Regions from separate parts of the Staphylococcus lugdunensis genome, predicted to be linked through region 2. Evidence: riboswitches for the same ligand, from Rfam matches in the RefSeq annotation. Region 2 holds a riboswitch; each other region holds the start of a gene.
What was found. Region 2 has a riboswitch for thiamine pyrophosphate ahead of AL499_RS03310 (ECF transporter S component). Riboswitches for the same ligand answer to the same signal wherever they lie in the genome.
Positions count from the first base shown of each region.

Region 1 (6,042 bases), 890 kb from region 2:
AATTTTTGCAAATTGTATGGATTTTATAGAAAAACTTCCAAAGGGCTTTGATACAGTTATAGGAGAAAACGGAGCAGAACTTTCAGGTGGAGAAAGACAAAGACTTTCCATTGCAAGAGCCTTTTTAAAAGATGCACCAATTCTTATCTTAGATGAAATATCAGCAAGTCTTGATGTGGACAATGAAAAGAAAATTCAAGAGAGTTTAAATAAATTAATAAAAGATAAAACGGTTATTATTATTTCTCACAGATTAAAATCTATTGAAAATGTAGATAAAATTGTAATCCTTGAAAATGGCTATGTAGAAAGTATAGGTGGTCATAAAGAATTATTGGGAAAATCAAAGCTTTATAATGATTTATTAGAAAAAACAAGGTTAGCAGAAGAATTTGTATATTGAGGTAATTGAAAATTATATACGAAATCAATTACAAGAGGATATCGTTGCAGATCAAAATTCAATGGAAGAAAGAAAAAATAGTAACCCTTTAGGGTTGCTGGAATAGTAGTGCAGTTGGCTGAGTTGTCAGTACCCTTTTAGGGCTGGCCAGTATGGAAGTGGTATAGCCGCAGAACAAACCACCCATTAACACGGGTGGTTTTGATTCTATATTTACAATAATTCATATAATTGGCTCGCTTGCTTAGGAGACAGCTTCAGCCACTCTAGCTTGCTTTGTTTGTTGAAATGCGAAGCGCATTTCTCTTTGTTGTGGTCCCGCCCCAACTTGCTTTGCTTGGTGAATTTCTTTTCGAAATTCTCTCTGTCGGGGTCTCCTCAGCTTGTCTATTTACTCTAGTGTCTCGTCGAAGTTTATATATGTGAATTTATATTAAAATGTCTTTTATAATGTATTATCACGTTCAAATTTTTCATCTTTTAGTTTAGGTTTAGATTGCATCATACGTTTGAATGTTGTTTTTAATGCTTCTCCTGATAAACCATCATCTATTAATTGTTCTAATAAACTTTCTGCATAAACTTGTCTCAAAGTGTATATGTGACACTCTAATACAATTGACATTTTTGTTTCAAAGTTAACAATATGCTTAATTGTAGCATCAAATAATGCTGGATCATTAGCCGGTCTTGTGATAACTACACGAATGTCTAATAAAGTTTGTTCTTCTTGATATTGCTTCATCTGTTCATAATGATCATTTGAAATAACGATTTCTAGCAACCATCCAGTACCGCTATTTTCTTTATTAATGATTACACCATCTTCTAATTCATACTCAGTGATACCACCGTTTTGATTTACTATTTGAAAGCGCACAGCTTTAAATGTCTTCATATCTCATCATCCCTTTTGGCTCTCAATTTTATAAAAAATAATATTTTTAAGTTGTACGTGTTCTAAAATACATTATTTTCTTTAAATATAACAAATTTTAGCGGTAAAGCGTAAGTAAAATTAAAATTATACCGTTTTGACTTTAGCATTAGAAATACATAAACTATAACTAATCAAAGGAGGTGACACATGTTAAATAAAATCGTAATCGTTGGACGATTAACTAAAGATGCCCAAATATACGAGAAAGAGGAGGTTAAAATTGCTACATTTTGTGTGGCTACGGAAAGAAATTATAAAGATGATAACAACGAGCAAATCGTAGATTATATTCTATGTAAAGCATATGGTAGGACTGCTACTAACATTGAAAAGTATACCAGTCAGGGATCATTGGTTGGTATTACAGGTCAAATGCGCTCAAGAAAGTATACTAAAGACCAACAAACACATTTTGTTACAGAATTATACGTAGAAACTATTAAATTCATGTCCTCTAAAGGCAAAACACACGAAATCCTCGAAGAACATCCAACTACTAATATTCAACCTTTTTCAGTTGATGAAATGAAACTCTTAAATATCGAATAATTGCTTTTTCAATATTAAAACTCAAATTTTATCCATAAATTATATCCGACTAGTTATTCATACTCCCAATAATCTTCTTTAATATAAATCCTTTCAATTATGCTTAACAGTGATGGGAAATATGGTGAATTGTGCTAAATTTTGCTATATTTTCCTAGCTGTTTATTGAAGAAGTATTAAATAATATACATATATTACAATCATATTCTATATGAGAATATCTGTTAAACTCACACAATAATCTGACAAATTTCAAAATATTACACAGGTAATTGGAATTTATAGATTTTTTAGTCCTGCATCAAAGTATTTTTTACGTATTTGGTATGTATAATTATTTCTTTGTTTTTGTAATGTCTTTGTAAATTTTTACCAGTTATTTTTATTTCACTGTAACCTGCTTATTTTTTATGGATGTTACATTATGAATTGTAAATTTAAATATGAAATGAACTCAAATTTAGGAGGATATATAATTATGAAAAAAACAATTATTGCATCATCTCTAGCAGTAGGCTTAGGTTTAGTAGCAGGAAATGCAGGTCATGATGCAGATGCGAGTGAATTAAATGTCAATACTAAAGCTGAGTTAGCACAATTAGCACAATCAAATGATCAATCATTAAATGAAAAGCCTGTACAATCAGGAGCGTATGATTTTACATTCAATTATGAAGGGACTACTTATCACTTTGCTTCTGATGGTACTTATTTTGAATGGCAATACTATCCATCAAATGGTGCAGCTGATGATACAACAATGAATTCACAAGCTCAACAAGGAACAATGTCATCATCTCAAGGTGCTGCAACTCAACAATCAACATCAGCTCAGCCAGCTCAAACTGAGCAAGCACCTCAAAGCGAATCAACACAACAACCACAAACACAAGCAACATCTCATAGTCAGTCAAGTTCAGCAAGCCAAGCTTCAAGTCATTCATCAGTTAATGTTAACAGTCACTTGAAAGCAATAGCACAACGTGAATCTGGTGGAGATATTCATGCAGTTAATCCATCATCTGGTGCAGCAGGTAAATATCAATTTATGCAGTCAACATGGAATCATGTAGCGCCATCTGAATATAAAGGTGTGTCACCAGCTAATGCTCCAGAACATGTTCAAGATGCTGCAGCACAAAAATTATATGATACAGAAGGTGCAGGCCACTGGACAACAGCTTAGGGCCCAACCTAAATTAAATTCTGAACTCACTTCATAATCATGAGGTGGGTTCTATTTATATTAAAAGATATATCAGCTATTATTTTGACTGTCTTCAATAATTAAATTTTGTATTTGAAGTTAACACATTTAAAAATGAATATGATGATATGTATCTAGAGGTATGACATGGTTGCTTTACATTTGATTAATGAGTTTGGCTTTGATATGTTAAATGTAATAGGAAACTACTAGGGGAGCCTTTATTGGCTGAGATGACGAAATTAGTCAGACCCTTATAACCTGATTTGGTTAGAACCAACGTAGGAAAGTAGCAACAATAATCTGCCATTATATTGTTTGGGATGAACTACATTTCTACGTTGAAATGTAGTTTTTATTTTTTAAAGACTTATACTGGGAGGCAATACAAGTGAAATTTTCAGATGAAATTAAACAAGCATCACAACCAATTATTGATGAAATTTATCAAGATGGTTTCATACAAGACTTATTAAAGGGAACAATTTCTAAAGAAGCAATCAGACAGTATTTAAGAGCTGACGCATCCTATTTAAAAGAATTTATGAATATATACGCATTACTTATTCCTAAAGTTACTGATATTGAAAGTATTAAATTTCTTGTTGAACAAATTGAGTTTTTAACTGAAGGGGAAGTTGAAGCACATGAAATATTGGCGGATTATATAAACGAGCCGTATGAAGAAATTATTAAAGAAAAGGTTTGGCCGCCAAGTGGAGATCATTATATTAAACATATGTATTATCATGCTTATACGCATGAAAATGCGGCCTATGCAATTGCAGCTATGGCACCTTGTCCATATGTTTATGAAGTGATTGCATTAAGAGCAATAGAAGACCCTGAATTAAACAAAGCTACAAATTTATCTAAATGGTTTGAATTTTATAGCACAGAAATGAGAGAACTTATAAATGTTTTTGATCAGCTGCTAGATCAATTAACAGAAAACAGCTCAGACGTAGAAAAACAACAAATTAAAGAAAGCTTTTTACAAAGTACGATTCATGAGAGACATTTCTTTAATATGGCATATACGAATGAACAATGGAACTTTGGAGGTTAAAAGCATGAATAAACCGAAAATTGCGCTTACAATTGCAGGTACTGATCCCTCAGGTGGTGCTGGCGTTATGGCAGATTTAAAATCATTTCATTCTTGTGGTGTTTATGGTATGGCTGCCATTACAAGCATCGTTGCTCAAAATACGAAAGGTGTTCAACACATTCATAATCTGGAAACATCATGGGTTAAAGAACAATTGGATAGCGTATTTGATGATGAGTTACCTCAAGCAATTAAAACAGGCATGATTGCAACTAAAGACACGATGGAACTAGTACGTGACTACCTTACAAAATATGCAGACATTCCATATGTCATCGATCCAGTGATGTTAGCTAAAAGTGGCGATTCACTTATGGATGATGATACTAAAAAACATTTACAGTCAACATTGTTACCCTTAGCTGATGTTGTTACACCGAATATTCCGGAAGCTGAAGAAATTACAGGTATTAAAATTGATAGTGAAGCGAATATTTATAAGGCAGGTAATATATTCATCAATGATATTGGTAGTAAAGGTGTTGTAATTAAAGGTGGTCATTCCGAAGACCCAAATATTGCTAAAGATTATTTGTTTACAAAAGATGATGTTTATACATTTGAAAATCAACGTTTTAACACTCCGCATACGCATGGTACGGGCTGTACATTTTCTGCTGTTATCGCTGCAGAATTAGCTAAAGGTCGCTCAATTTATGAAGCTGTGAAAAAGGCAAAGAAATTCATATCTTTAAGCATTGAATATACACCTGAAATAGGTCAAGGTAGAGGGCCAGTAAACCATTTTGCATACTTAAAGAAAGTAGGACTAGATGATGAATAATTTAGAAAAATTACGTGAAGATAATCCTTTAATTGTTTGTTATACGAATGATGTTGTGAAAAATTTCACTGCTAATGGATTGTTAAGTATGGGTGCAAGTCCGGCAATGAGTGAAGCACCTGAAGAGGCAGAAGCGTTTTATAAAGTTGCTCAAGCATTGTTAATCAATATTGGTACACTCACAAAAGCGAATGAAGAGGATATTATTAAGATTGGGAGAATTGCCAATAAACAAGGAACGCCAATTGTTTTTGATCCAGTAGCTGTAGGGGCATCAACATATCGCAAAACCTTTTGTGAACGTTTTTTAGCTGAAGTAGAAGTTTCTGTTATTAAGGGAAATGCTTCTGAAGTATTGACGCTTGTTGATATGAATACAACAATGAAAGGTACAGATGGAGCAAGCAATCTTGACACCATAGCAATTGCTAAAAAAGCATACCAAAAATATCAAACTGCCATTGTGATAACCGGAAAAGACGATATTATTGTTCAAGATAATCAAATCGTTCAATTATCTAATGGCTCACCATTATTAGCCAAAGTGACTGGCGCAGGATGTTTATTAGGAGGCATTATTGCCAGCTTTTTATTCGGCAACATACACCCATCATTACAACAGCTTGAAGAGGCAATAAGTTTCTATAATATCGCCGCCGAACTTGCTGAACAAAGTCCACATTGTCAGGGACCAGGAAGTTTTCAAACAGAATTATTAGATCATATGTACCAAATGACCTATGAATTATATCAACAAAATGTTAGAAGATTAGAGGTATAGAAATGTTTAAAAGTACAGATTTAAAAGTATATTTTATATGCGGTACACAAGATATACATGAAGGGAAAAGTTTAGAACAGGTAGTAACACAAGCTTTAGAGTCTGGAGTTACAATGTTTCAATTTAGAGAAAAAGGATCAAAAGTATCTCAAGACAAAGAGATAGAACAACTGGCATTAAAATTAAAGGAACTTTGCCATAACTATCAGGTGCCATTTATTGTTAACGACAATGTTGCACTTGCTTTAAAAGTACAAGCTGATGGTA
Region 1 is NZ_CP014022.1:2,378,385-2,384,426, forward strand. Features, by position in the region: gene AL499_RS11120 (ABC transporter ATP-binding protein) at 1-403, shown strand, start outside; partial or broken gene AL499_RS12580 (IS200/IS605 family transposase) at 402-509, shown strand; gene AL499_RS11125 (YwpF-like family protein) at 849-1,301, opposite strand; gene AL499_RS11130 (single-stranded DNA-binding protein) at 1,491-1,892, shown strand; gene AL499_RS11135 (transglycosylase family protein) at 2,371-3,078, shown strand; TPP riboswitch at 3,301-3,404, shown strand; gene tenA (thiaminase II) at 3,491-4,168, shown strand; gene thiD (bifunctional hydroxymethylpyrimidine kinase/phosphomethylpyrimidine kinase) at 4,173-4,994, shown strand; gene thiM (hydroxyethylthiazole kinase) at 4,987-5,775, shown strand; gene thiE (thiamine phosphate synthase) at 5,778-6,042, shown strand, end outside.
Region 1: another riboswitch for thiamine pyrophosphate. It lies ahead of tenA (thiaminase II); the one in region 2 lies ahead of AL499_RS03310 (ECF transporter S component).

Region 2 (6,042 bases):
CCATTTTCCACATGTAAACGACGTGTAGGATAACGTTTGATGATTTCTGGGTCATGTGTAACCATAACGATCGTTTGCCCACGCTTCACGCGTTGCTGGAAGCGTTCAATTAGTTGGAAAGTATTATGACTATCCAATCCAAATGTCGGCTCATCTAATAAAATGATATCCGCTTTAGAACTTAATGCAGTTGCTACACTTAAACGTCGTTTTTGGCCCATGGAAAGTTCGAAAGGGTGTTGCTGTTTGACAGCGTCTAAATGTAACAATGTAAGTAGTTCATTTGTTCTATCATCTGCAACTTGTGGATCTTGGTGATTATAATGAATATGTATCTCATCATAAACAGAATTGGTAATAAATTGTAATTCAGGATTTTGGTATACCAGATACATATGTTGGGCTGCTTGTTTAATCTTACTAATGACTGTGCCATTATAATACATTTGGCCTTTATATTTTATTAATTGAAGAATCGATTCTATTAATGAGGTTTTACCTGTGCCGTTTTTCCCAGTTATCGTTATCCATTCGCCTGTACCAATAGATATTTCAGGGATTTGAATTAATGTTTTCTTTCCTCGAATAATTTCTCCATTTTTGTAATTAAAGCGTGGCTCAGATTTTTCAGTTGATATCAGTTGTCGAGTTGGTGCATGTTCCCAGGCTTTTGGATGCCACACGCCAAATTCAGTTAATAAATCCTCACAATGTGTTAATACATAGTCCGGAGTGTTATCTGCAATAATATGTCCCTCATAATCCATAAGTATTACTCTATCGACATGATTCCAAATATGTTCAACTTTATGTTCGACAATAAGTACAGTTTGATCTGCCCATAGTTCAATAAGTTTATTCCATAGTTCTGCAGTTGCTTCGACATCGAGCATCGCAGTTGGTTCGTCTAAAAATAGTGTACTTGCATCTTGAAGGATTGTTTCTACGATCGCAAGCTTTTGTTTCATACCGCCACTTAAGTGATTGACAAATGTTTGATCTGTTACTTTCAAGTCTACAGAGTTCAAAGCAGCTTCAATTTGAGCATTCATCTCATGTTGCGGTACTTGCTTATTTTCTAAAACAAACGCTAGTTCTTCATAAACTTTAGGCATACAAAATTGTGTATCAGGGTCTTGAAAAATCACACCACTATGAGGGTCGATTTCAAGCTCATCATATTTCATTGGCAAATCAATCAAATTGGGTACGATACCACTTAATACATTAAGCAAGGTGCTTTTACCAGATCCAGATGGACCTAGTAAAAGCACTTTTTCTTTGTCTTTAATTTCAATATTAAGGTGATCAAAAATTTTGCGTTCTCCGTTTGGATATTTCAAACGTAAATTTGTAACTTTTAACACGTCAATGTCCCCTTATAGGTTGTCATAATCTTGTTTAGATGCTGGGCGGAATAATTTTGTAACACCGGTTTGATCCAGCGCTTTGACGACGATGTAAGATAATAAACCAGCAAGGATGATACCACTAATGGCGCGGAAAACGATAAATAGAAGTAAGTTCCAACCAGCAACTTCATTTAAATAGCCATAAAAGTAATCAACTGGGAATGAAATAAGTGCAGTAAGTAACCCGGCTAACATAGCTACTACAGCGCTACGAGATTGATATTTAAAGATAGCAAAAATAATTTCACATGCAACACCTTGCAGTATGGCATAAATAATAGTAGGAATATCAAATTTACCCATAACAATTGTTTCCCCAGCACCAGCTGCAAATTCAGCGATGATTGCAATTCCTGGTTTAGGTATGATTAAGTATGCCACGATTGCGGCCATAAACCATACACCATAAGTCAGTTGTTCAAGGTGTAAACCAGCAACTTTTGCAAATTCATATGGAAACCACCACAAGTTATAAATGATGGCAAAAATAACAGCGATTAACACTGTAACTAGTATTTCAGATAATTTTAAACCTTTTGACATAAAAATTGCCTCCTAAAAAACGCACAACCTTCACGTAGAAAGATGTGCGTTAAAAAATAAATGCTTAAACGATAAGCATTGCAATTTATCGTCACTTTCCTACGCTAGTACAAGCTAGATCAGGTTCGAAGGGTTTGAAGCAAGGCTTCATCTCAGTTTAAACACCCCTAGTGCGTTTATGTAATTTAATTTAAATGTATGCTTTTTGGTACTTGATGTCAAGGCAATTTTAATAAATTATAATAAAAGTGGTTAAGAAATAAAAAAGCATCTTACATACACTTTCACATCTATCATTAATGATTAACAATGAAAATTTGGGAGCGAGACAGAAGTTATTATGAATTCTGTTCCGCTCCCATAGATTTAACTTACATATTTAATATAAGAAGCAGTGTGCACTGCGAAATAAATTATATTACGTTTAGTCTAATGTGTCTTGAACATCTTTTTTAGTTTGTTCTATGCTATCTTCTGTACTTTCTTTTTCCTTTTTAAGCTTTTCTTCAGCTTCTTTAGCTTTTTCTGCGGATTTTTTATTTAATTCTTCATTTGACATAAATAACACTCCTTAATAGTGATTATATTTGTTGTATACCCTGACCATTTATTGTTAAACTTTTGCTAAGTCTATAGTCGTATTTAATGAAATATTAAAGACAAGTCGGGCTTCTTCATATATAATAACTTTTGAGGTGAACAGTATGTCTTTTCTTAAGAAACACACCGAGATTATTTTCAGTTATATCATCGGTTTCGTTTCACTTTTCACAGGTCTCATTGTTTTGATTAACTTGCCTTTAATTAAAGAGCTTAATCAAAAGGAAAAAGTTGATTTAAAGATTTTTTCGGTATGGGACTTCCTGAATGCATTTTTTAGTGAAATTATTAGAGTGATGAGTAGGTTTATAGGCGCTTTTCCTATTATAAGTGCTATAATCATTATCCTTTTTGGTGTCTTAGTCATCTTTATTGGCTACACATTATTTAGAACAACGAAGTATGATTATGATATTTCAATTTTTTATTTAATATTCGGAATCGTTTTCTTTATCATTACGATTTTATTAATGACGCAAGTTTATGGTTTCTGGGCAATTATTTTTATTTTCCCATTTGTCATTCATATTGGTTATATTGTATATAAAGATGAATTAAATCCAAACAATAGAAAGAATCATTATTTGTGGATTATATTGTCATATGGTATTAGTTACCTTATTACACAAATTTCTTTATACGGCAAAGTAGATGCTAATGAAATTGCACCTATTGATATTTTAAGTGTAAATACTTTCTTCATTATTATGTGGTTGTTAGGGCAAATGTCTATTTGGAACTTTTTATTCTTAAGACGTGCGCTACCATTAACAAAAGAAGAGTTAGGTGAAGAATATGATTTATCTAGAACATCAAAAGGCAATGTTTCAAATCAAACGAAAGTTCACTTAAAGCAACTTCAAGATAAGACAACAGAATATGCACGTAAGACTAGAAGAAGTGTCGATTTAGATAAAATTAGAACGAAAAGAGACAAATTCAAAAACAAAGTTAAAAATATCATTAATATTGAAGAAGATGATATTCCAAATTGGATGCGTAAGCCAAAATGGGTAAAGCCAGTATTTGTAGAAATCTTTTGTGGTATTATTATTTTCTTATTTACCTTTATTGAATTTAACAATAGAAATTCGCTTTTTGTTTCTGGTGAGTGGAAAATATCTCAAACACAGTATGTCATTGAATGGGTTACATTGCTTATACTAATATTTATTATTATTGTGTATATTGCAACGACGTTGACACACTATTTACGCGGTAAATTTTATTATTTGCAACTGTTTATGATTAGTATTCTGTTCTTTAAATTACTTACAGAATTTATCAACATCATGATTCATGGATTACTATTATCCGTATTTATTACGCCAACATTAATCATTATGTTGATAGCAGTTATTGTAGCATTTAGTTTACAAGTTAGAGATGAGCCATAAATGATATATGATCGACCAACGAATGTCGTTCTGATAGTGGCTGGAATATGAATGCTAAAATAATAAAGGTCAGTATTTAAATACAAAGGCATAGCTCTAAGATGATTTCAAAATTGAAGAATTGTCTTAGAGCTTAGTTTATGTTAAATATCATATTTCTCCATTTTTCTATGGTACAGCTTGAGTCTACACAAGCTGGTAGTGCTTGAAATTTTTTGATAGGATCCTAGTTTTTAACTTGGCTTATTCTTTTAAGAACCTTGTTATCAATGAGTCTAGGATATCATTATGTTATAGGCTATGAACGCTATATTGGCAGTAGTTGACCAGATTGAAAATACGCTTATACCAGGCTTTTTTCAATCCTACGCAACCTTGCCGGGGTGGAACTAAAATTTCATTATGAATGCTGTCTTGCTCCAGAATAGTTTTAAAACATAACACACTCACGTATAATTTAATAAATGATTGCTAAATATAATTAAGAATAAACGCTTTACAAACTAAAATATAATGTATCAATTATAAAAATGGTAGTTTTGCCACGATTTGGATGGAAATTGCCATTTTTCTTTGATTAGAAACGATTTACAGGCCAATCTCTTTTTTATGATGATATCTATAAATTTGTTAATATAAAAGAAACAGTGATAAAGCCTAACATATTTTAATAAAGGAAGGCAGAGAACGTTTATGAAGACAGCTATTATAAATAAAGGGAAAGAACAAAAATATTTAAATCATTATCCTTTAGTAGATGAAGAAGATATTTATCGCCAGGATCATTTAAAAGAGGGCGATTTATTTCAGTTAACAACTGATCAAGGTCATTATATTGCCACAGCATATGTAGGACGGCAACATAAAGGATTAGGATGGGTGTTAAGTTATAATCCAAGTGAAGAGATTACTACTTCATTTTTCACACAATTATTCACAGATGCTTTAGCTGAACGTGACTACTATTTTCATATTGATGGTACAAATGCATTTCGCTTGTTTAATGCTGAAGGAGATGGAATTGGCGGTTTAACGATTGATAATTATAACGGTCATTTACTTGTTCAATGGTATTCAAAAGGTATCTACAAATTTAAATTTGAAATTTTGCAAGCGATAGAAACAGTTATTCCTTACAAATCTATTTACGAAAAAATGAGATTTAAAGATGCTGATTATTCAGGTGGTTTCGTCAAAGGAGAAGCACCACAATTTCCGATAGTTATTGAAGAGAATTTTACATTTTACAATGTTGATTTAAATGATGGATTAATGACAGGAATATTTTTAGACCAAAAAGAAGTGCGTAAAAAGTTACGTGATCAATATGCTGAACAAAAAAATGTCCTTAATTTATTCAGCTATACAGGAGCTTTTTCAGTTATTGCAGCTAATCATGCACAATCAACGACAAGTGTTGATTTGGCTAATCGTTCTAGAGCTTTAACGGAAGAAAATTTTGGTCTTAACGGCATAGATCCTAAGACACAATTCATTTATGTAATGGATACATTTGATTTTTATAAATATGCACATAGACACAATCGCTTTTATGATACGATTGTGATTGATCCGCCAAGTTTTGCACGTAATAAAAAGAAAACTTTTTCCGTACAAAAAAATTATGATGAGCTCATAAATGGTGCATTAAGCGTTCTAGCGCCAAATGGTGTATTGTTATTATGCACAAACTCAAGTATCTTCTCATTAAAAGCATTTAAATCTGTCATTAAATCGACTTTAGAACAGGCGAATGTAGATTATGAAATTAAAGAAGTCATGGGTTTGCCGAAGGACTTTAAAACGCATCCGCATTATAAACCGTCTAAATATTTGAAAGCAGTTTTTATTCAAATCAAGAATTAAATTTAGTGAAGTGGGTATAATACCGTCATGACACAAAATGAAAGGTGATATTTCATGGGGATTAGACAAAATTTAAGTAATCGAATAACGACTAAAGTAGGTCAAAAAGCATTTAAAATAGAGGATATTAAAGAAAAAAATGCCATGCCAACGACACAGGATGAGTTAGCTAGATGTCGTGAAAGGGCAGAGGCAATCGTTAAAAGAAAATCTTTGATGTCTTC
Region 2 is NZ_CP014022.1:695,405-701,446, reverse strand. Features, by position in the region: gene AL499_RS03315 (ABC transporter ATP-binding protein) at 1-1,367, opposite strand, end outside; gene AL499_RS03310 (ECF transporter S component) at 1,380-1,955, opposite strand; TPP riboswitch at 2,035-2,134, opposite strand; gene graF (glycopeptide resistance-associated protein GraF) at 2,380-2,514, opposite strand; gene auxA (lipoteichoic acid stability factor AuxA) at 2,660-3,952, shown strand; gene AL499_RS03300 (class I SAM-dependent rRNA methyltransferase) at 4,646-5,818, shown strand; gene AL499_RS03295 (hypothetical protein) at 5,873-6,042, shown strand, end outside.

Region 3 (6,042 bases), 1.2 Mb from region 2:
TCCTGAATCGTGATTTGTTCAAAAGTCTTTGTTTTTAGCAGTTGATGAAAAGCTGTCATGAGTGCTTGATGTGTTTTTTGCACACGTAAATCTTGTTTATTCATTATATTCACTCCCAATACGATATAGGACAATTTTTCGTAAATGTCGCTTAAGTTACAGACACATATAAATGCCTCACAATAATAGACCTTCATCTATTTATAATATAAGAGAAGGGTAGATTTATTTTCTGAATAATTACTTATAGTTTACTACTTTTCATCTTTAAAATTAAAAAATATGACAAATTTTGGAAGTGATATCAATGTACTATAGTAATGGAAATTATGAAGCGTTTGCGCGACCAAAAAAACCTGAAAACGTAGAACAAAAGTCAGCTTATTTAATTGGATCAGGATTAGCATCTTTAGCAGCTGCATGTTTCTTAGTTAGAGACGGGCAAATGGATGGGGCAAAAATCCATGTGTTAGAAGAATTAGCTAAACCTGGTGGAAGTTTAGATGGAGATGAACTTCCTATGAAAGGCTATGTCGTACGTGGCGGAAGAGAAATGGAGAATCATTTCGAATGTCTATGGGATTTATTTAGATCTATTCCATCACTTGAAGTAGAGGGGGCTTCTGTATTAGATGAATTTTATTGGTTAAATAAAGAAGATCCCAATTACTCAAGATGCCGTGTGATTGAAAAAAGAGGTCATCAGTTACCAACGGATGGTGACTTCACTTTAACGAAACAAGCAATCAAAGAAATGATAGATTTATGCTTGATGACAGAAAAAGATTTAAATGATGTGATGATTTTTGAGGTCTTTTCAAAAGATTTTATGAATTCGAACTTTTGGATTTATTGGAAGACGATGTTCGCCTTTGAACCATGGCATTCTGCGATGGAAATGCGCCGCTATTTGATGCGTTTTGTGCATCACATTGGTGGATTAGCAGATTTCAGTGCCCTTAAGTTTACAAAATATAATCAATATGAATCACTAGTACTGCCTATGATTGCCTATCTAGAATCCCATGGTGTACAGTTTGAATATGATGTTCAAGTACTTGATATTAAAGTAGATGTTACAACGACAGAGAAGGTTGCTCGCGAAATGAAACTTAAACGTCAAGGCAAAGAGGAGACAATGCTATTAACGCCGAATGACCTCGTCTTTGTGACAAATGGTAGTATTACTGAAAGCTCAACTTATGGAGATAATGAAATCCCAGCACCTCCTACGAAAGTCACAGGAGGTAGTTGGAACTTATGGCGTAATCTTGCTAAACAAAGCCCTGAGTTTGGTCACCCAGAAAAGTTTTATCAAGATTTACCTGAAAAAAGTTGGTTTGTGTCAGCAACTGCAACGACAAATAATAAGATAATCATTGATACTATCGAAAGCATATGTAAGAGGGATCCCCTTGCCGGCAAGACGGTAACTGGAGGTATTATTACGGTTAATGATTCGGCATGGCAAATGAGTTTTACTGTTAATCGCCAACAACAATTTAAAGCACAACCTAAAGATGAGGTGAGTGTATGGATTTATGCACTCTATTCTAATGTCAAAGGGGATTATATCAACAAGCCGATTGTGGAATGTAGTGGTAACGAAATTTGCCAAGAATGGTTATATCATATGGGTGTGCCTACTAATCAAATTAAAGATCTTGCTCAAAACCAATGTAATAGCATACCAGTTTATATGCCTTATATTTGCTCATATTTTATGCCAAGAGCCATAGGTGATAGACCACTTGTTGTGCCACATCAATCACGCAATTTAGCATTTATTGGTAATTTTGCAGAAACAGAGAGAGATACGGTCTTTACTACAGAATATTCAGTAAGAACTGCCATGGAAGCCGTATATCAATTGTTGAACATAGATCGAGGTGTCCCAGAAGTTGTTGCGACAGAATTTGATTTGCGTGTCTTAATGGACGCGATGTACGAACTCAATGATGGTAAAGGCTTGGTTGAACTGGTCGAGCAAAAGAAACTAAAACAAGTTGCCCTTAATGCTTTCTTGAAAAAAATAAAAGGCACGTATATAGAGCAATTATTGAAACAACATAAGTTGCTATAGGTGCAAGAGATGTTTCATTTTGAAAAAGAACCCCCGCTTAGCAAAGTAGAAGTGGGGCTTCTTTTTATTTAGAATGAATTGATTTCTGATGATTACAAATTGTCTATCTAAATAGTTATCAAGGCAATGATACGAATGCTTTCAAACAATAGATAATAAAAATCATCACATTGATAGACTGAGGGATACGACGACATTGATGACCATAGAATCACTATCAACATAATAATCTAAGATAAATGTGCTATTTTATAGCGGTTTGAAGGAAAATGACACGTTTGGTATAATTATACCTGCAACATAATATCATCTGCTAGGGGTGCTTTGATTTGCTGAAAGGAGAATTTCTCCAACCCTTTTAACCTGATCTAGATAATACTAGCGTAGGGAAGCAAGTGAGCCATTTATACTAAAGAATTAGAACATCATCATGTTTATCAGTTTATTTAAGCATGTGTTTCACTCGTAGTCTGTTGCTTACTTTTTGCCAGAACAGATTGTACAGTAAACACGAGAGTTAGTTATAGATATAGGGCATATCGTTAACTCAAGTTAAAATACCAATATTTTAAAGATATTGGCTATTATCTGATACATATATGTTTTTTGTATAAATTCGCTTATTTTCTTATGCATTCAGTATTAGGCTGAATGCTTTTTTATGTGGATTTCTCTCAAAGTAATATTAAACACGTCTAGCATCTAGGAGGCTGTTTATATGAAACAAGAAATGATTCGTTTTAAAAAGAATTTTCCGGCAAGCAAACGTATTTTTAAAAAGGGAAGCGATGACGATATTGCAGTGCCATTTCGTCAAATTGAATTATCGGATACGCAATTAGAGAACGATGCATTTCACAACGATCCTATTACCGTCTATGACACTGCTGGACCTTATCATGACGATAACTATGATGTGAACATTGACAGCGGTATTCCTCAGCTTAGAAAGTCATGGATTGATGCACGACAAGATGTTGAAAGCTATGAAGGACGAAAAATACAATCCATCGATAACGGTTTTAAAAAGGAAGGCCATAAAAATTATGTGGCACATCCTTTTCAATATCAACCGAAGCGTGCCAAACAAGGTGGAAATGTGACACAAATGCATTATGCGAAACAAGGCATCATCACGAAAGAAATGAAATTTGTTGCGGTTCGTGAACAGGTAGAACCCGAATTTGTCAGAGATGAAATCGCTAGAGGACGTGCAATTATTCCTAATAATGTTAATCATCCAGAATCAGAACCGATGATTATCGGGAAAAACTTTGCCGTTAAAGTCAATGCCAATATCGGTAATTCGGTCGTGTCATCATCGATAGAAGCAGAAATTGAAAAGCTCGTTTGGGCAATTCATTGGGGGACAGATACGATGATGGATTTATCAACCGGTAAAAATATACACTCAACACGGGAATATTTGATTCGTAATTCACCAGTTCCGGTTGGGACTGTACCCATTTATCAAGCTCTAGAAAAAGTGAATGGCGTGGCGGAAGATTTAACTTGGGAAGTATATCGCGATACACTTATTGAACAAGCGGAGCAAGGTGTTGATTACTTTACCATTCATGCTGGCTTGCTATTACACTATATTCCGTTAACTGTCGATCGCTTAACCGGCATTGTCTCACGCGGCGGTTCAATCATTGCACAATGGTGTCTGGCACATCACGAAGAAAGCTTCTTATACACGCATTTTGAAGATATTTGTAAAATTTTAAATAAATATGATGTGGCAATTTCACTCGGAGATGGTTTGCGCCCAGGTTCCATTTATGATGCCAATGATGAAAGTCAAATTTCAGAGTTAAAAACATTAGGAGAGCTAACTGAAATTGCATGGAAACATGATGTTCAAGTTATGATTGAAGGTCCCGGACATATTCCAATGCATAAGATTAAAGAGAACCAAGACTTAGCAGATTTCTATTGTAAGGAAGCACCGTTCTACACATTAGGACCATTAGTTACAGATATCGCGCCAGCGTATGACCATATTACATCGGCAATTGGTGCGGCTCAAATCGCAAGTCATGGCACAGCAATGTTATGTTACGTTACACCGAAAGAGCATCTTGGCTTACCAAATAAAGATGATGTGAGAGACGGCGTAGTTACTTATAAAATAGCAGCCCATGCCGCAGATTTAGCAAAAGGGTTACCAGGTGCTACTGTGCGTGATGATGCAATTAGTAAAGCGCGATTCGAATTTCGTTGGATAGACCAATTCAATTTGTCATTAGATCCAGATCGCGCAAGAGAATTCCATGATGAAACGTTGCCATCAGAATCTGCGAAAATTGCACACTTCTGTAGTATGTGTGGTCCTAAATTCTGTTCAATGAAATTATCACATGATATTCGTGATTCATACAAAGAACAGCTAGCAGGTATGAAAGAAAAAGCGAAAGAATTCCAAGCAGCCGGCAATAAAATTTATCATTAGGATACATGATTTATTATAGGCTGGAACATAAATATCAAAATAATAGCACAAAGATGATTTGACATTAAAAATCGTCTTTGTGCTTTCTTTATAATTCAATGCTTATGATGATTGGTTCGCTTGCTTAAGGGTCGGTTTACGTTGCTAGAAAAAACTGGTTTAGCCAATTTTTCTTTGCTTGTGGAATTTCTTATTGAAATTCTTTTTGTTGAGGCCACCCCAAATTGCGTTGTCCGTTGGCTTTCTTTTGGAAAGCCTTTTTGTTGGGGCCCCGGGGCTTGTTCTATCTAGTGTCTTGCTAAAATATTGAATATTTATATGTCATTGATTGACCATGCGATTTTAATGTCAGTATAAAGATGACATGACCTAATCATAGTTGCATAGTATGACAAATTTTAATTTTTTGAGCAGGAAGTATACTAAAATGTCATAACTATTGATAACATAATATTATTGAGACTTATTTCCAGGGGAATTGTGTTAGGAGGTTTAGTTATGAATTCCAATATTGAATTTAAAAAAGGCGTACTGTTTGCGTTAGGTGCGCATTTATTATGGGGAATTTTACCTATTTATTGGAGGCTCATTGGCAATATCAGCGCTTTTGAAATTCTAGCGTATCGAATTATCTTATCAATGATCTTTATGATTATCATGATTTACATACTCAAACAAAGTACTTCATTTAAACGTGATTTAACACACTTATTTGCGACACCGATACAGCTTATTGCCATTATTGTCGCTGGTTATGTTATTACGCTTAATTGGGGGACATTTATTTGGGCTGTGTCAAATGGACATGTGCTACAAACCAGTTTAGGTTATTATATCAACCCACTCGTAAGTATTTTATTGGCATTTATTTTTCTAAAAGAAAGGTTTAATAAATTTGAGTCATTAGCCATTGTATTTGCCGCAATTGGTGTGCTTTATATGACCATTCGAGTAGGGGAATTTCCAATGATTTCACTCATGTTGGCTTTCTCATTTGGCATTTACGGCTTATTGAAAAAATTAGTTCGTGTAGATGCTATGACGGGTATTGCCATTGAATGTATTGTGACAGCACCAGCAGGACTCATTTATATCATTTACTTATGGCAAATACACCATACTTCAGTAGGTATCAATATGGCATCATTCTGGTTGCTATTCTCAGGTGCGGTAACAGCAGTGCCATTAATCTTGTTCTCAGCAGGTGCGCGTCGCATACCATTATCGTTAACAGGATTTATTCAGTATGTTAGCCCAACTATTATTTTCTTACTGGGCATCTTTGTCTTCAAAGAACCATTTGATATTCATCAATTTATTACATTTATCTTTATCTGGATTGGCATTGCATTATACAGTATTTCTCAATACGTGAAAATGAAGCGCAACGTTCGACCAGAATAAATATGGAGAAGCCAAATGACTATCGTCTATGTATACATAAGACGGTGTTCATTTGGTTTTTTAATGTGAGCTATGCATGAAAAGCTTAAAATTTTACAAA
Region 3 is NZ_CP014022.1:2,098,901-2,104,942, forward strand. Features, by position in the region: gene AL499_RS09740 (TetR/AcrR family transcriptional regulator) at 1-104, opposite strand, end outside; gene AL499_RS09745 (oleate hydratase) at 308-2,083, shown strand; TPP riboswitch at 2,389-2,490, shown strand; gene thiC (phosphomethylpyrimidine synthase ThiC) at 2,802-4,538, shown strand; gene rarD (EamA family transporter RarD) at 5,037-5,942, shown strand.
Region 3: another riboswitch for thiamine pyrophosphate. It lies ahead of thiC (phosphomethylpyrimidine synthase ThiC); the one in region 2 lies ahead of AL499_RS03310 (ECF transporter S component).

Region 4 (6,042 bases), 980 kb from region 2:
CAGGTTCTGTTGCAGCTAATAAAATATTTAAAGTTAAAGCTAAAATTTCAGTATCTTTATATTCTTGTAAAATAGAAATTAAGTCGTCTTTAGCAGAATTTTTTCTTTTTCTAATCAAAGGCATCAAATATTCTTCTAATTTATCACTACATTCTAATGAATATTTAATTTCCTCATTACTTAAGTTGAAAGAAGTTATAAATTTAGCTATGCCATTATGCCATTTTCTAATTTTTTCTGAGTCTTCAATGTTTAAGCCCAATAAATCCATAGAACTTTGAATTGCAAATACTTTTCCAAAGTCGTTTACTATATCTATTTCTTTTTTATCAATAAATTTGTCAATAATATAATTAACTCTTTTTTCTAATATAGGTATTAATTTTTCAAGATATTTTCCAGTCATACCTTTTAAAATAGCTTTCTTTTTAGCTTTATGTTCATGACCGGACATTTGTGCTAGAACCCTATCTTTCATAACAGGCTCAGCTCTTTTGGCTAATGTCTTAGTAGTGAAAACTTCATTATTTTTAAGAGCATACTTTACATCTTTATAATTACTTATAAAATAAGCATTAATTGAATCTTCATAATGAACTGGATCGTTTTCTCGTAAATATTTGAAGTAGGAAGTAGGATTTACTTCGTATCCTTTGTCGAAAATACTTTTAGACACTTTTAACATAATTATCCCCTCTATCAGTTAATATTATATAGCCCTGTTTTTCATTCATTTTTAAATTAAATTTATCGTTTATAATACTCGTACCTAATTCCCATGGTGCATGATAAGCCATTAAAGTTTCTTGAGTATTAATTATAGGATTGGCGTTGAGAAAGAATGGTAGTTCTGCCAAAACATATTGTGCTGCATATTCTAAAGATTCATGTGTCATTTCAATAGATGTATTAAGGTTTTTGGCTTTACTTTTAATGGCTTGAAATGACATTTTTAAACAACTGTTTTTGAAGTTAGAGTCTGTATAGAATTGATTTACGATGTTCTCATACATCTCAATATAAGAAATATGTTGTCTGAAATCAGAAAATCTATGAATTCTGTTTGTTATAGTTTTATTACATTTTAAGATTGCGTCTTCACAGAATCTAATTTGTCTTTTGATTTCCTTCCGAACTTTTTGATTAGCTTTAGAAGTTGAATAACCTAAACATTCTAAAAGATTTTTAGATTCTTCTCCTGCTAATAGAATAGAAAAATCATCGAAATTTAAATTAGCCCATTGAATAACTTTTCTTATATATAATTCATTATATTTGCTTGTAAAAGGGCTTATACCTAAAATGACATGCCTTTTTCTCTGATAAATTTGTTTACAGTTTTTTGTTAAAAAGTCTACTTTAAAGTTATGCACATTAATCCCCCCCATTTAATTGTTAACCCATAAACATTTTACTGGTTAACAATTAAATAATACCAAATTTATATAATGTGAGCAATTACATTTGACAATAAAAATAAAATAGATAATAATATAGTTAACTGGTTAACTATTGGAGGGGAATTAAAGTGGATATGCAAAGAAAAGTCATATTAATGTTACAGAAATTTATAATTGAAAGAGAAAATGCTGATAAAAGAAGAAAGTATAGAAGAGAGAATGAAAACCTTGATTTATCTTTAACTCAATTTCATATCATAGAGTTAATCGATAAAAATGATAAAATCAATAATAAATTTCTTGCCAAAGAGTTAAATTTATCTAAACCAGCAGTTACTAAATCCATAAAAAAACTATTATCTAAGAATTTAGTGGTTGAATTGAATAATGAGGAAAATAAAAGGGAGATTTATTATAAGCTAACAAAAAAAGGGGAAAAACTTTCTTTTATACACGATGATTTACATAAAAAAGCAGTTAAAAAATACGAAGAAGTATTAAAAGTATTCGATGATAAAGAAATGGAAACAATTATTGAATTTCTACAGAGAAGTGTTGATGAACTAAAAAAAGAAGAAGTTGATTCTAATGGCTGAAATGAAAAGTAATATAAAATTATATATTCTAGGATTTTTAGCGTTTTTCGTATCACTAATTCAAAATATATATACACCTATCATTCCGAGATTACATGATGATTTTCATGTGTCTTTATTTTGGATCAATGTAACAGTTGGTGGTTTCATATTTATTGTTGCCATCATGCAAATATTGCTAGGTAAAAGTATAGATTCTAGAGATTCGAAAAAAGTACTTTTAGCAGGATTAGGAATTGTTATTTTATCTAGTTTTGTTTGTGCTATTACAAATAATTTCATTTTATTTGCGATATCAAGATTAGTACAAGCTATTGGGTGTGGAATAATTCCACTTGTAACCTTAACTTTATTGGCTAAGTTAAGTTCAGGTAATGGTAGAGCATCCGCAATGGCAAATTATCAAATATTTTTATCATGTGCTCCAGCATTGGCACCTATATTGGGCAGTAGTATAGGTGCTAAATGGGATTATATGGGGATTTTTAGTTTTTTGTTTGCGATATCAATGATACTATTTTTAATTATATCATTTACAAATATACCTAATGTTGAAAAAGGAATAGGAAAATTAACAGAAAAAGTAAATGAAAATTATTTATCTGATAAAGTTTTTATTACTTTAGTATTGTTAGGATTCTTAATATTTTTTACCTATTTCTCAATATTGGTTTATTTACCAACATTATTAAACAATATATACAATATAGGTGAAGGAATATCCGGTGTATTATTTTTACCTATTACAGTTAGTGTAATATTAGGTAGTATGTTCTACAAAAGAATTTCAAAGAAGCATGAGGGTTTAATTATACTTAAATACACTGTTATTATTTTTTCAATATTTACTTTGCTATTTGGATTGTTTAATACTTTAAGTTTAATAATTTTATCATTCATCATTTTTATACTAGGACTTTTTGTCGGCCTTGTTCCTGCCTTACTATCAACTCTAATATCTCAAAGGTTCGAAAGTATCAAAGGAAAGGTTTTAGGTGTTTTTAATTTTGTAAGATATATAGGTATGACTATAGGTGCAATATTAATTGGATTGGTGCCTCAAACATTTATGCCTTATTATTTTGCAAGTGTATCTTTAGTTCTAATCTCAATATTTATATATGCTAATACAGAAATATTTAAGGAGATGTTCAATAATAAAAAGTAATTTCATTTTATAATTTTTAAAATTATAAAAAGACAAACCCCCCTTTATAAAAAGTAGGTTTGTCTACAATCAAACCCTCCCTTATAACGGGTGGTTTTGATTAGTGTCGGTGATAACGTGGGAATAATAATTCATTAGTGAAATAAAGTTGTGAATCAATGGGTTGTACGATTTTATCGTTTTCGTGTAACCATAGTTGTAAATCATTGTAATAATCGGAGCTCATTGATAAATCATTAGTAAAACAATGGGCTGTAGCTTGTATGGTTTGTTGGTTTAATGCATCATATACATCAGTGTGCGTATAAGCACAATAAATTGCAATCGCTTCATCCAAATGTTGATGAATATAATCTATAGCTTTTTTAATGACAGTGATAAAACGTGATAATTTATCATGCTGTATTTTGAGGTGTTGTGGAGAGGTAATCAATATTAATTGACAAAAATCTGGAACATTATAATCTTTAAGAGCGAAGAAATCGACATTTAAGCCACGTAATTTTGCTTCGATTATTTCGAAATTTTCAAAGATTAACGTTGCTGCGTCTGCTTTGTCCTTCTCTAATGCATCTGTATGATAAAAGCTATTGTTCACAGGAATCAAATCACCTTCCTGATATGTAGCACCATCGGCTTCAATCATTGTTTTAACAATTGCAATACCACCGGAGCCTGGTGCCCCAGGATAGGTTAAGCGTTTTCCAATAAGGTTACGTGGACGAGTTATTGCTTTATCTTTGTTGAACATGACACCACCGTTAGTGTGCAAGAATCGTGCGAAGCCAACAACATCTTTAGCGTTAGCACGATCTTCAACTAAGTGAATAGGTTCTGTTATCGCTATATCCATTTTGTTGTTTTCAATTTCAGATAGTGCATCGAAATGCGCTTCTGGCTCAATCATATGTACGTCAAGTTGTGCGTCTGCAAACCAGCCTTTTTCAATGCCAATGATCAGCGGCATATGATCTGGATTTAAAAACCATTCTAAACCAACTGTTAGTGTATCCATTATCTTTTCTCCTCCTATTAAAATAAGCATTCACGTAGCAAAAGTGAATGCTTGTGTTTAACAAGAAAAAGATTGATATCAAAAGGACTACGCATCAATGACGCACAAGGTTCACTTTCCTACGCTGGTACTAACCATCAGGTTCAAGGGTTGAAACAAAGTTTCTCTCAGCAGCGATTACTGCACCCCCAGTGATCATTTACATATACAACATAACATAACAACATAAGTAAATAAAATTGGTATATCATAATTGAATGATGCATTGATATGACCTATTCTAAAAGTGAACATATTTATAATTTTTTTAATGTTAAGAGGGTTAAAATGTTAATAAGCAATGATTACTTGTATTATTTAACTATTATCATCGAGGTGTTCATTCTTGTAATAATACTTTGGGCGTATTTGCGTCTGAGTCGACAATGGCAATCTAAGCAGCGACGTATTTTAGTGATTAGCTACCAACTTGGTTTAATGGCAGCATTTTTAATTGAATTATTAGATGCGCTACTACCAGAGAATATATTTGGAAATGTTGTATTTGATGATTTATGGGGTTTTTCTACTATGATTGGATTGATTGAACTTAAGCGCCAACATTTTACCAAAGTATGGTGGCTTATGCCGACAACATTTTTGAGTGCTGTATTATTCATTATCTTTATACTATTAGGGCCATTAGATTACTGAACATAGGAAACGAGAGCGGATAAGCATATTTAACTATTGAACAATGCTAAAGATTCACTAATTTGTGAAATAAAGTTAATAGTTAATATGTTTATTTTTTGTTTTTGTGAAGATACTGCTAGAGAAAATGAGAAAACACTTAATCTCACGTATCTTATTTAAAAGTTGTAAAGTTTGAATAAAGTAAAACGATAAGTACACATTAATTCAATCGTAAAAAACGATAACATGGAGCGTTATTTAGTACAGACTATATTATTTTATCATTTATATATATTATAATAAATTTTGTTTATTTTAGTAGCTGAAATGATGATTATTCTTTATCATGAGTATGTTTAAAACTTGGTTTTTCGTGTTTTGAGTCATTTGAAGCATGTTGGTTTTGTCGTTTAATTTGTTTGCGCTGACTTAATGAGAGAAATATTTCCATAATTCCCAGTGCAATTGCAAAGATAGATACAATATCAATACCATTAAATAAACGTACAATCCCAACGATAATTAACATAAGCCCTAGAACGAATGAGAAATTAAAGATGCTTTTCATTTATATCACCTCTTTATCAATATTGTAACTTACGATACAAGATTTTCGAATGATAGTATTTTAAATTATCATACACCGTGTTTTTATACGAATTTTTAAACGAAAAGAATATCCATACGACTATAAGTTTCTTATTTGGAAACTTTATTTCCTTGATATTGTCATATTAGAAATACAATTTAGTTCAACTGCTAGATACAATAAATGTAAGGAGTTGTTTAATATGATTAAAATTAATAAGGTTATAAAAGCGCAGCGGACTAAACTAGGATTAACGCAAGATAAATTGGCTGCATATTTAGATATCACAAAGCCAACTATTTCAAAATGGGAAAATGGTAGTTTAATGCCTGATATTCAGTTGTTACCAAAGCTTGCAAAATTATTTAATATGAGTGTGGACGAATTATTGGATTATCAAGATGTATTAACGAAAGAAGACGCTACTCATCTATGTCAACAATTGTCTAAACAATTGACTAATCATTCGTATGGGACATTTTTAACTGCAGTGAGAGAGAGTTGTCATAATAACAATAATGAGTATTCATTTTTATTGTCAATCATTGCGTTGCTGATGAATCATATTTATTATGCTGAAAATGAGGAACAACGTCTAG
Region 4 is NZ_CP014022.1:1,671,698-1,677,739, forward strand. Features, by position in the region: gene AL499_RS07850 (cytochrome P450, cyclodipeptide synthase-associated) at 1-685, opposite strand, end outside; gene AL499_RS07855 (tRNA-dependent cyclodipeptide synthase) at 669-1,373, opposite strand; gene AL499_RS07860 (MarR family winged helix-turn-helix transcriptional regulator) at 1,535-1,996, shown strand; gene AL499_RS07865 (MFS transporter) at 1,998-3,164, shown strand; gene AL499_RS07870 (ABC transporter substrate-binding protein) at 3,265-4,179, opposite strand; TPP riboswitch at 4,279-4,379, opposite strand; gene AL499_RS07875 (hypothetical protein) at 4,507-4,872, shown strand; gene AL499_RS07880 (tripartite tricarboxylate transporter permease) at 5,189-5,422, opposite strand; gene AL499_RS07885 (helix-turn-helix domain-containing protein) at 5,646-6,042, shown strand, end outside.
Region 4: another riboswitch for thiamine pyrophosphate. It lies ahead of AL499_RS07870 (ABC transporter substrate-binding protein); the one in region 2 lies ahead of AL499_RS03310 (ECF transporter S component).